Regions from separate parts of the Neobacillus phoenicis genome, predicted to be linked through region 2. Evidence: riboswitches for the same ligand, from Rfam matches in the RefSeq annotation. Region 2 holds a riboswitch; each other region holds the start of a gene.
The links. A riboswitch is a leader RNA that binds a small molecule or an ion and turns the genes downstream of it on or off. The one in region 2 is predicted to bind S-adenosylmethionine.
Positions count from the first base shown of each region.

Region 1: it holds a riboswitch for S-adenosylmethionine, as region 2 does, so the genes downstream of both, AA0X95_RS07840 (O-acetylhomoserine aminocarboxypropyltransferase/cysteine synthase family protein) here and AA0X95_RS06050 (methionine ABC transporter ATP-binding protein) in region 2, are expected to answer to the same signal.
Region 3: it holds a riboswitch for S-adenosylmethionine, as region 2 does, so the genes downstream of both, AA0X95_RS25275 (sugar ABC transporter substrate-binding protein) here and AA0X95_RS06050 (methionine ABC transporter ATP-binding protein) in region 2, are expected to answer to the same signal.

Region 1 covers NZ_CP154847.1:1,531,930-1,536,157, reverse strand. The annotation lists gene AA0X95_RS07845 (methionine ABC transporter ATP-binding protein) at 1-173, opposite strand, end outside; SAM riboswitch class I at 336-443, opposite strand; gene AA0X95_RS07840 (O-acetylhomoserine aminocarboxypropyltransferase/cysteine synthase family protein) at 580-1,896, opposite strand; SAM riboswitch class I at 1,957-2,059, opposite strand; gene AA0X95_RS07835 (hypothetical protein) at 2,136-2,489, opposite strand; gene AA0X95_RS07830 (L-lactate permease) at 2,674-4,228, opposite strand, start outside.
Region 2 covers NZ_CP154847.1:1,138,813-1,143,040, reverse strand. The annotation lists gene AA0X95_RS06060 (MetQ/NlpA family ABC transporter substrate-binding protein) at 1-604, opposite strand, end outside; gene AA0X95_RS06055 (methionine ABC transporter permease) at 623-1,297, opposite strand; gene AA0X95_RS06050 (methionine ABC transporter ATP-binding protein) at 1,287-2,300, opposite strand; SAM riboswitch class I at 2,439-2,544, opposite strand; gene AA0X95_RS06045 (ABC transporter permease) at 2,730-3,875, opposite strand; gene AA0X95_RS06040 (ABC transporter permease) at 3,876-4,228, opposite strand, start outside.
Region 3 covers NZ_CP154847.1:4,946,589-4,950,816, reverse strand. The annotation lists gene AA0X95_RS25280 (MFS transporter) at 280-1,494, opposite strand; SAM riboswitch class I at 1,726-1,834, shown strand; gene AA0X95_RS25275 (sugar ABC transporter substrate-binding protein) at 1,964-3,073, shown strand; partial or broken gene AA0X95_RS25270 (ATP-binding cassette domain-containing protein) at 3,146-3,655, shown strand; gene AA0X95_RS25265 (ATP-binding cassette domain-containing protein) at 3,797-4,228, shown strand, end outside.

The sequences.
Region 1 (4,228 bases), 390 kb from region 2:
GTTGGTAGCTCCAACCCATTAAGCATTCGAATTAACGTACTTTTTCCGGCACCACTATATCCTATGACCCCGAAAATTTCCCCCTCTTGAATTTCTAAATTCACGTCATCGACCGCTTTTAGCTGGCCTTGTTTGGAAGGAAAAATCTTACGGACGTTTTTTATTGAAATCATTTGAATCACCCGCTTCTATCCTATTTACCTAAAATTCAGAAAGAATCTACTATATCCTGTCATTTACCTATAGAATTTGACTGTTTCCTTGAAAAGATTCTATTTTAGAAAAATAAAAAGCCTTTCTGCACGGGCAGAAAGGCATTAGTAAAATAGACCTTTCTCCCATCTCCCAAAGCAAACGCTTTGTGTGAATTGGCACCATTTCAATGTAACATTGACGGTTGCCGGGCTTCATCGGGCACATCCCTCCACCTCTCTTGATAAGAGCTTACAGCATTCTATATTCAATTAAGACGTTAGTCAATTTCAGTAGTTATTTTAGTACGAAAGCTATCGTATCACGGATAAAAAAGGGTGTCAATAAAAAAATCTATTAATTCTTACTTATCACATTAGGTAAATTTTAGGCATTTGCTTTGATAGATGCCAGTCCCGTTGCTGTCTCAATCGCAGATTCGAGATCATCAATTAAGTCTTCGACATTTTCAATCCCAATAGAAAGACGGATTAAGTCCTCCGACACACCTGCCGCCTTCAAACCCTCTGCATCTAATTGCTGATGAGTGGTACTGGCTGGGTGAATGATTAGACTTTTTGAATCGCCAACATTGGCAACGTGCGCCCATAAGGATAGTGAATCAATGAGCTTTGCTCCTGCTTCCTTCCCACCCTTAATTCCAAACACAACCATGGAGCCTGCGCCCTTAGATAAATATTTTTTCGCTAATTCATGGTCTGGATGTGATGGATGCCCTGGATAGGATACCCATTCTACTGCTGGGTGGTTTAATAAGTAGTCTACGATTGTGTTCGTATTGGCTACATGCTCTTTCATCCGAACATGCAAGGTTTCAAGGCCTAGTGTAAATTGGAATGAATTTTGTGGGCTCAGTGCCGGACCGAGGTCTCGCAATAATTGTACACGTGCCTTTACAATATACGCTACAGCGCCTAATGCTTCTGCATAGACAAGATCATGGTAGCTTGCATCTGGAGTTGTAAAGCCAGGGAATCGAGAAGAATTCCAGTCAAACTTCCCACCATCGACAATAACGCCGCCCGTTGTTGTCCCATTACCTAAAAGCCACTTTGTTGCAGAGTGAATAACAATGTCTGCCCCGTACTCTATCGGTCTGCATAAGTATGGAGTTGCAAAGGTGTTGTCGATAATTAATGGGACGCCTGCCTCGTGTGCAATATCTGCCACTTTTTCAATGTCCAGCACACGTAAGCTTGGGTTTCCAATTGTCTCTGCGAAAACTGCCTTTGTTTTTGGAGTTATTGCAGCTCTGAAATTCTCCGGATTTTCAGCATCAACAAATTTGACGTTAATTCCGTATTTCGGAAGGGTCACTGCGAATAAATTATACGTTCCACCATAGAGGTTGGAAGCAGCAACAATCTCATCTCCTGCCTCAGCCACATTAAGAATAGCGAGGGTAATTGCTGCCATACCGCTTGCAACGGCCAGTGCTCCCACACCGCCTTCTAACAAGGCTACTCTTTCTTCAAATACGGTTGTAGTAGGATTATGAATACGGGTGTATATGTACCCTGGTTCTGCTAAACTAAATAGGTTTGCTGCATGTTCAGTACTTTTAAATTGGTAGGCATTGTTTTGATAGATAGGAACTGCACGAGCACCTGTTACTGGATCTGGAGCCAAACCTCCATGAACACTTAATGTTTCAAATCGATACTTCTTTTGATTTTCTCCCATTATCCTAGCTCCTCCCTTAAATAAACAAAAACCCCCGCTTCATAAGAAGAGGGGGCTCTCTTCTTATCTTTCAGAGCTTTTTATGCTCTGCTGGATTTAGCACCGTGTATAAACCGGTTGCCGGGCTTCAAAGGGCCAGTCCCTCCGCCACTCTTGATAAGAATGTTTATGTGATTGTTTTAATTGATAGAATATTTAAATAATACATTACAGGATGTCCCTTTTGAAGTCAATGATTTTTATATAATTTTTGCAAGATCTTCCTGTGCTTTTGTGAGAAAAAAAAGGGACTCAAGTAATAATGCGATTCGTAACGAAGTATCTACTTTTATCTCCCGTTTTTGTTCTAGCAACCGTAATCTAGTTGTTCCTTCAATTAATTGTTTCATTGCGGCTTCATTGCCACTAATCTCGTAGATGCTTTGTTGCGCCGATGGATTTTGGAGAATAAAAACAGCACCGTTTTTTATCACTAATTGCACTACTTGATGCTCGCAACGGAGATTTACCTGTACCTCTGCTTGATGAATTAAAGGATAGACATGTTCCTGCTGTTGCATTTTTACGAGGAATTTTTGGATAGCTTCGATCATTAATACCACTCCGGTCTAAACGTGTATACCTTAACTATTCCGCAAACTAGACAGGAAACCCTTTTATAATTACTCGACAATATGTGGACTGATAGGCAAAATTTCCTGAGAAATATGTCGGATTTATGCGCCACTAAAAAAAAGACCACCCGAAAATAAAGGTGGTCTTAATCTACTGAATTTTTTAGGGTACCATCCAATTCAACAGACTACTATTTTGCAGGAATGTCAAAATTCCGATTAGGACAACCAACACAATACTATGCTTAAATGTGAAGCGGAACAAGTCTGCTTCTTTTCCAGCAAGACCCACTGCTGCACACGCTACAGCAATAGATTGTGGGGAAATCATTTTTCCTGTTACCCCCCCTGAAGAGTTTGCAGCAATTGCTAAAATCGGGTCCATACCAAGGGACTGCGCAGTAATCTTTTGCATGTTCCCAAACAATAAGTTTGATGAAGTATCAGAACCAGTGATAAACACCCCCAACCAACCGAGGATTGGAGAGAAAAAGGAAAATAGTACATCCGTTTTTGCTAGAGCCATTCCCAGGGTCGTACTCATCCCTGATGCGTTTGTAACGTAAGCAAATCCGACCACTGAACCGATTGTAATGATAGGGTATTTTAATTCATTAAGCGTTTCCCCGAAGGTTGCTACCCATTCCTTCCATGAAATTTTAATGATAAACTTCGATACTGCAGCTGCAAGTAGAACCGATGTACCAGCTGCGCCTAAGATTTCAAGTTTATAGATGGCAGGAACTGGAGCTCCGGCAGAGTTAATAACTTTATTATTTAATAAGGGTACTTCAGGTAACAATGTTAACGCGTGACCTAAAGAGTTAACCGCTTTCAGAATAACGTTTGATCCTTCATAATGTCCTGACAATGCAAGCTTGATTGTTGGAATTCCCCAAATTGTAATAAAAGATGTTAATACAAGAAATGGTGACCATGCTTTAAAGATTTGGCCTCCTGTATATTTTACCTGCTGATATTTAGGTGCTTTTGCGGTAAGGGCAGCAGCCATTTCTTGTTCGTCTGAAAATCGGAAAATAGTTTTCGGTTTCCAAAACTTCAAGAAGATCGCTAAAGCAAATAATGAAACCAGTGCTGATAAAATATCCGGAAGTTCTGGGCCAAGGAAATTAGAGCTTAAGAATTGAGTCACTGCGAAAGAAATACCCGTAATTAAAATCGCAGGCATGATTTCCAATGCTTTCTTAAACCCAGCCATGATTACAACTAAATAAAACGGTATAAATAATGATAAAAATGGTAATTGACGGCCAACCATTTTGGAAATTTCTATTGCTGAAACTCCTGTAGGTCCTTCAACCGCAATGATGGGAGTACCGATTGCACCAAATGCAACAGGCGCAGTATTGGCAATTAAACAAAGTCCAGCAGCGTAAAGTGGATTAAATCCAAGACCAACAAGTAGCGCTGCAGAAATAGCAACCGGAGCGCCAAAACCCGCTGCCCCCTCAAGGAAGGCTCCGAATGAGAACGCTACCAAAAGTGCTTGAAGACGTCTGTCCTCTGTGAGTGAAACAACAGAATTACGTATTATATCGAATTGACCTGTCTTTACGGTTAATTTGTAAAGGAAAACAGACGTAATAATGATCCAGCCTATTGGTAATATCCCATAAACAGCACCCTGTGTTGCAGACATGACTGCCATTTGAGCTGGCATCTTAAATGCAACGACTGCTAGTACTAAAGCAATTAGC
Region 2 (4,228 bases):
CTAAATCGACACTGTCCACAGATCGAGGTAGCTGTCCTGCTTCAATCGCCTGGAACTTCAGGTTTTTCTTATTTTCAACAATGTCCTTCTCAGAAACTTTTAACGGGTCGGCACTTTCGTTGATTTTAATTAAGCCTTCATCACGAAGCGTATTTAAGGCACGAGCCGCATTTGTTGGATCATTTGGAAGCGTAACGGTTGCTCCGTCTTTTACTTCATCCAGTGATTTGTATTTCTTTGAGTAAAGCCCCATTGGTGCAGTTGGTACAGAAATCAATGTAGACAACTTCATATTGTTTTCCTTCGCAAAATTCTTTAGATAGATAGAATGCTGGAATAGGTTTGCTTGGATATCCCCATTATCTAACGCTTTGTTTGGTTGGATATAATCGCTGAATTCCACAATCTCCACTTTGTAGCCCTTCTTTTCTAACCCAGGAACAATTGCTTCCTTCAACATATCGCTATACGGACCAGCAGTTGCCCCTAATTTGATGTCCTTTGATTTTGCCTCTGCTTTGTCTTTGCTTTCTGAACTGCTGCCGCATGCTGCTAACGCACCTACGAGTAAAACTAACACCATTGCTAAAAACCATTTTTTCATGACTTTTTCCTTCTTTCTTTATCTTCTTTTATCGACAACTTTGGCAATGTAATCACCAAGCAGTTGAATAACCTGAACTAAAATAATTAATATAACGACAGTGGCAATCATGATGGTATTGTCATAGCGGTAATACCCAAAGCGAATCGCTAAATCTCCAATTCCGCCTCCGCCGACTGTACCGGCCATCGCCGAGAATCCAATTAAACTAATAAGGGTCAACGTAATACCAGAGATGATTCCTGATCTCGCTTCAAGGAGCAGGACATCCTTAATAATCATGGTTGGCGTTGCTCCCGCAGCAATCGCTGCTTCGATGACCCCCTTGTCAATTTCCCTTAATGCCGTTTCAACAATTCGGGCAAAGAACGGAATCGCCGCCACCGATAGCGAAACACTTGCTGCTGTTGGACCAATCGTCGAACCAACGATGAAGTTGGTTAATGGAATTAGCGCCACCAGCAATATAATAAATGGAATCGAACGGATCAAGTTCACCAAGAATCCCATGATCACTTGAATCAAGCGATTTTGTAAAAACAAGCCTTTGTCTGTGACAAATAATAGGATTCCCACTGGAAGGCCAATGACGATGCTAATCGCTAAGGAAATCACAATCATATAAATCGTTTGCATAAAAGCAGTATTGATATCTGGAATTAACTCCACCAGATGCTGAAAATCAAAGCCCATTACGTAACACCTCCACTTGCGCTGCCCGGTCTTCGATGTATTGAAGTGCGGATAAAACTTCTTCCTTCTTACCCTTCAGTTCCATAATGAAAATACCCAAGGGCAGTTCCTGAATGTATTCAATCGAACCATGCAGGAAATTTCCTTTTACGCTGAATTTCTGCAGCATATCGGAAATGACCCCCTCTCCGGCAACTTTTCCTTTAAACAACACCTTGATAATGGGTCCTTCACAGCTAGATAGAATTGCTTCTGGAATATCAAAAGATACTACACTATCAATAAACTCCTTGGTTAATTCTGCTCGAGGGTTGGCGAAAATGTCATACACCGCACCCTCTTCAATGACCTTGCCGTCTTGCATGATCGCCATCCGGTGGCAAATTTCTTTGACTACATCCATCTCATGTGTGATCAAAATAATTGTAATGTTAAGCTCCCTGTTGATCCTTTTTAATAGATTCAAGATCGACTTGGTTGTGGTCGGATCAAGGGCGGAGGTTGCTTCATCACAAAGTAAAACCGATGGATTATTGGCGAGTGCCCGAGCAATTCCTACCCGTTGCTTTTGCCCTCCACTCAGCTGGGCTGGATACACATCGCGCTTATCCGCAAGTCCCACCGTTTCTAGTAATTCCATGACACGGGTGCTGATTTCATTCTTCGGATAGTTGGCTGCTTTCAGTGAAAAAGCAATGTTCTCATACACTGTCTTCTGGCTGATAAGATAAAAGTGTTGAAAAATCATGCCAATCTTTAGGCGGGCTAAGCGGAGCTTTTCCCCTTTTAAGGAAGTAAGGTCTGTTCCGTCGACAGTAATGCTGCCTGAAGTGGGCCGCTCCAATAGGTTGATGCAACGGAGTAACGAGCTTTTACCCGCACCTGAGTAGCCGACGATGCCATAGATTTCGCCTCGTTGAACCGTTAAAGAAACGTCATCCACTCCCTTGACCGTGCCATTTTTTGTTTTATATTCTTTTGTTAACTGACGAATTTCAATCATAATGATGTCCTCTTTTTATAAATGATATTTTAAGATAATGTTTGTCTAGTAAGCTTGCTATGACCCAGTTGGTCTTTTTCCATACAAAAAATGCCCCTTTCATCTGAAAGGAGCATCGAAATACAAACGATTATTTCAAGCTTATCTTTCAGAATGAAGTTCATTCTGCTGGAATTGGCACCTTCCCGGTTAGGGGGTTGCCGGACGTCATAGGGCCAAGTCCCTCGGTCACTCTCGATAAGAATTATTAGTTTTTTTTAATATTTTTGATATTACTAATCTATTCCTATATTGTCAATCGTCAAAAAATAATATTCTACCATTGTAAGTGTTTCCATTATTATTATATCAACTATTTAGGGCGTCAAAAAAAAATTTGGGGGACAGTCCCCCGTTGCGCTAAAGCGCCGGGGGACTGTCCCCGCTCTTTTAGATAAAGTTCTGTGTGGTGTTGTTTCTGCTGAACCGATACACGGCGATCAGGAAGAAGGCAGCTGCAAAGGCGAATAGGATGATGTAGTGTAGGTACAGGCCGCTGAAGGTGCTTCCTTCCTGCAATTTAGTGAGTGTGTCTAGTGTCCAGCGCTGCGGCAGGAATTCAGCGATTTTTTGCAAGGATTTCGGCATGACTTCAACTGGCCAGAAGCAGCCGGACAGCATGACAGTTGGAGTGATCACTAAGTTTTGCAATGCGCCCGCCGCACTTCGGTTGTTGGCGAAAGAAATAATCACTAATGACAAGCCGACAGAAATCAAGGAAAAGAGAATCATAACAAACGCGGCTTCCCAAATGGACACATTCACGCCCATATCAAAGACCGTTCTCATAATGGTTAACGTGATTAACACCTGGATCGTCATCACAATCATATTCACGACCACATTCGCGAATAAATACTTCCTCGCATTGATCGGTGTCGATAATAAGCGGTAATACGTCCGCTGTTCTTTTTCCAACAAAATAATCTCAGATAGATTAACTGCCGACATCATCATGATCATAATCAGGAACCCAATCGCTTGGTTGGTCATAAGCTTATTTTTTGAAGCATCTTCCACCGAATGGGTCGCAAGCTTATATCCGCTTTGCTGATAGTCCTTCACCATCTGTTCGAACTTCGGCTGATTTCCGTCCGCCGCACGACTGATCGTTGCTACATTATTGATATATTGATATAAATAGGACTTCACGAATCCTGTCACCGCAGCCCCTTTTATGGAGCTAATCTCAATATGGTCAGGCGAACCCTTCAGCACGCTTTCTGAGAATCCTTTTTCAAAGGTAATCACAGAGTCTAGCTTGCCGGATGTAATCTGCGACTTACCCTCTGCTGCCTCCACCTCGGATACCTTCACATTCTCTAACCCCTTGAGAAATTGAATCGTATCGTCCGTGATCTCACCCTTGTCTTGATTCACGACGCCCACCGTTAGGGTCGGTGTTTGATTTCCGCCATAGGCAAGAAGGGCAATGAAAATTCCCACCAAAGGCATTAACAAGAACATGATTACATTTTTTCGTTTGCGAAACGTCATACTTAATGTGTTTTGAATTAACCAGAGGATATCTTTCATTTATAGCCCCTCCCGTCGTTTTAAAGAGATAACCGCTATTACTAAAAAGAGGAGTGACCCAGCCATGTTGATCGTGATTGCAGGGATGGCCGCAGATAGGTCATTCGCATAAATTAATTTCATTAGCCCGTTGTTCATCCAAGTAAGGGGAGAAAGCTCCGTAATAAATTTGAAGAAACCCTCAGGATTCACAATCCTTAAATAGGACCCGCCAAAGAAGGAGGATAACTGGGCAACGAGTGTAATGATCACTTTTGGAGCGGCATGTGTTTTTGCCAAAAAGCTGATTCCAATCCCTAAGCTCACCGCAAAAATAATTTCTGTCAAAAGAACCAGGTAAACCAGTCCTTCAT
Region 3 (4,228 bases), 1.6 Mb from region 2:
TATAGACAGGCTCTATTTTAGAGTCTGTTTTTTTTATGCAAATGCTGTGTTAAAGGTTACTGTTGTTTTTATAGACAATGTTGATTGGAGCGGAAATCAACATCCAAGATTAACACAGCCTATGCAAAAAAAAACAAAACAAAAACCCCACTCATGAATGAGTAGGGCACACAAATGAAACAGTAATTCAAATGGTAGAGTTATTGTATCATATATTTTGGAAATAACCTAATTTATTTCTACAAAGGTTTTGGTAACTTTTGTATATTGAATAAGTTATTAAGCTGTATGTTTTACAAGTTTCGGATGTCGGAGCAATGATACGAGCAAAATCAGTCCACTCATAATTAATAAGACACTGGTGCTAATGAAAACGGCGGAAAAGCCGAAATAGCCAGAAAGAAAGCCCCCCAACATGGGCCCAATGATGTTACCGAGAAATCTTAGACTATTGTTATAGCCCAGGACCTCGCCTTGCATGGTAATCGGAGCTTCCTGGCGGATATAAGCAATCCTGACAGGAATGATTCCGCCGATGGTCACACCTAAGGCAATACGGATGATGACAAGCTGCCAAAGACTTGTCACGATCGCTCCTGGTAAATAAACTAACCCTGCTAAAAATAGAAGGATGACTAATATTTTGATATAACCATATTTATCTGCAATCTTTCCCCAGTTCCGTGACATGAGTAAGTTGCCTATTCCTGCTGCGGAAAAAGCAATCCCTGAATAAAAAGCAACATTGTTTGGCCCATGTAAATCACTTACAAATAACGACAGGATTGGTTGAATGCTGAAATGGGCGATTTGTACAAGGGATGAAATAAGTAATACGGTTAATAAAACAGGATTTCGTAGGATGTGTTTGATAACCTCTTTACTGGAATAGTGTGATTTGGTGCCCTTTGTTGGTTCTATCAGAAATTCCTTCGTTGCGATAACAAGAATCCCAGAGATGAATATGGAAATAGAAGTCCATTTAAAGGTGGTCGCATAGCCGAGGGTATCGGCTAAAATTCCTCCAAGCATGGGGCCTAACAACGAGCCCGTAATACTTCCTGTTTGTAATGTCCCTAGGACACGACCAGCAATCTCTTTTGGTGTTTGCGTGGAGATGAATGCCTGTGACATAGGGATAAAACCTGAGAAAAAGCCCATTAAAAACCGTAGTAAGAGTAGCTGCCAGACTGAATGAACAAATCCCATTAAAAAGATAGATACAGCCATCCCTAATCCACAAATGATAAGTATCTTTTTCCGACCATAGCGATCTCCAATCTTCCCCCAAACCGGTGAAAAAAGAAAGGCAGAAACAAAGGTGATCCCAAAAGTAATGCCCGACCAATGCTGGACATATTTCTCAGAAAAGTCTCCAAACGTTTCAATATACAGCGAAATAAACGGCATGACCATCGTCATACTACCGGCAACGAAGAAGTTGGCAAACCACATAATTAGTAAATTACGCTTTGCGCTTTCCTGCTTATTCATGGAAGATAACACTTCTTTCTGCAATTTATTTCGGTTTCCTAAATATAATCATACCGAAATTTCATAGGAGAATAAAGCAATAACTGGTTTTAGTTTTAATAACAGTTTTCCCCATTCTGTTCAATGTGATTAAAAAGGAGTTATTACTTTATTAAAAATATTTAAAATACTATTGACAACTTGTTGATGTGAGTTTAAATTTAGTTTATTACTTTAAATCAATAATACGTTCTCTTATCAAGAGTGGCAGAGGGACTGGCCCGATGACGCCCAGCAACCGTTCCAAAAAAGGAATTGGTGCTAAATCCTGCAAAACATCTAATGTTTTGAGAGATAAGAGAGGAGTAGTCCAACATATGTGATGAAACCTCTCTTTTCTGGAGAGGTTTTTTATTTTTTCAAAAAAGAAAACTTCTCCAATGGGAATAGTTTATTTTGGTAAGAAAGACAAAAAGGGGGAGCTTTTATCATGAAAAAAAATATTTTCAAAAGTGCGCTTGTTTCTGCATTAGCTGCAAGCCTGCTACTCACGGGGTGTGCTTCAGGGGGAGAAACGAAGAAAGCAAGCGGAAATAAAAATGTATCACTTGAAGGCGTACCAGAACAATTTAAGGGCGATCAATTGAAAATTAAGGTCATTCGAAAAATTGGCGGTGATGACCACACTGCTCAATTCTTAGCAGGAGCAAAAGAAGAGGGAGAAGCTTTAGGATTGCAAGTGGATGTGTTTACTGCGAACGGTGATACAGCAAAATTCCATGATGCTATAAATCAGGCGTTAGATCAGGATTATGATGGATTCATAATTTCACATGGTGATGATGATGCGACGGTGAACGATGTAAAGAAGATCGTTGAAAAAGGAAAAAGCGTGGTTACATTTGACTCTAATCCAAAGTTGGCTGAAGTGGAGGGAGTAACACTTACATCACAGGATGACGAAGCATTGGCAACTTTAGCACTGGATCAGCTTGTAAAGGATACGAAAGGCAAAGCCAATATTGCATACCTTTGGGTTGACGGTTTTCCGCCAATGGTTAGACGAAACAAAGTGTACCAAGATGTACTTTCAAAAAATCCTGGAATTAAAGAAGTGGAACGTTTCGGTGTAGCTGCTGCAGATACCAGTGTTCAAACACAAAACGCCGTAGCTGCTATGTTAAATAAATATCCAAAAGGAAAGTTGGATGCCATCTTTGCTACTTGGGATGCCTTTGCTATTGGTGCGGCACGAGCTCTAAAAGAGGCGGGCCGTGAAGAAATAAAAATTTATGGTATTGATGTTTCAAATGCGGACCTTCAAGAGATTCAAAGAAAAGGTAGTGCTTGGAAATACACAGCAGCCGTAGATCCTAAACTAATTGGTGCGGTGGATTTGAGATTGCTTGCTAAAAAACTAGCAGGTGAAGAAACACCACAAACCTATGATTTACAGGCTTCTCTAGTTTCACAAGACAATCTTCAAAAGTCTAAGGATCCTGTTAACATGGTTAATCTATCAAAAATTATTTCAGGATGGGGCCAATCAGATGCATTCGAAGAAGATTGGATGAAAACATTAAAAAAATATAATAAATAATTAATGGGTACTATAAGCACTCTCTTTTTCACTTGATTAAGAGAGTGTTTGCTTGATAGGGGGAACAATTTCATGCAGTCAACATTGGAAATGAAAACTATAACGATTGAATTTCCAGGGGTGAAAGCTTTAAATCAGGTTCATTTTTCAACAAAGACGGGAACGATTCAGGCATTGATTGGAGCAAATGGTGCAGGGAAATCAACTCTAATGAAAGTCCTCTCAGGGGCTTATAATCATTATACCGGTGAGATTGTGCTAGACGGGAAATCTTTGAACATTCGATCACCAAAAGATGCCCAGGATGCGGGCATACAGATTGTCTATCAAGAAGTCGATACCGCACTTATTCCTAATTTAACGGTTGCCGAAAATATCATGTTGATGGACACGGTTCATCAAATGGGAAAAAAGCAGTGGATGAACTGGAAGACTCTTCATCAAAAAGCAGCACAAATCCTGGCTGATATGAATATTTCACTTTCTACGAAAAAGCTTGTGAGTGAACTTTCTCTAGCAGAAAAGCAAATGATTCTCATTGCTAGAGCTGTCTCGAATCGGTGTAAGTATCTGATTCTAGATGAACCAACTGCACCCTTAAGCCATACTGAAACGACCGAGCTTTTTCGGATTGCCCGCGAATTAAAGAGACAAAATGTCGGGATTATTTTTATTTCTCACCGCCTGCCAGAGATTTTTGAAATCTGCGATGAAATTACAGTCATGAGAAATGGAGAATTCGTTGTAAAAGAGAATATTTCAGAGACAACACAGAATCAAGTGGTGGAGCACATGCTGGGCCAAAAACTGGAGGAACAGTTTCCGAAAAAAAATACGAGAATTGGAACCACAGTACTTGAAGTGAAGGGACTTTCAGATAGAAGTAAAATAAAAGATTTACATTTACATGTGAAATCCGGAGAAATCGTTGGAGTAGCTGGGCTAGTCGGTGCTGGAAAAACCGAGCTGTGCAAGGCGCTTTTTGGTTCTGAAAAATTAACTGGAGGAGAAGTCCTTCTTAATGGTGTTAAACTAACTTTGAATAGCCCATATGATGCGGTGAAAAATGGCATGGCATTAGTGCCTGAAGAACGCAGGAAGGAAGGAATTCTTGTCCTTGAATCAGTGGAATCCAATTTGACAGCGGCTAATCTG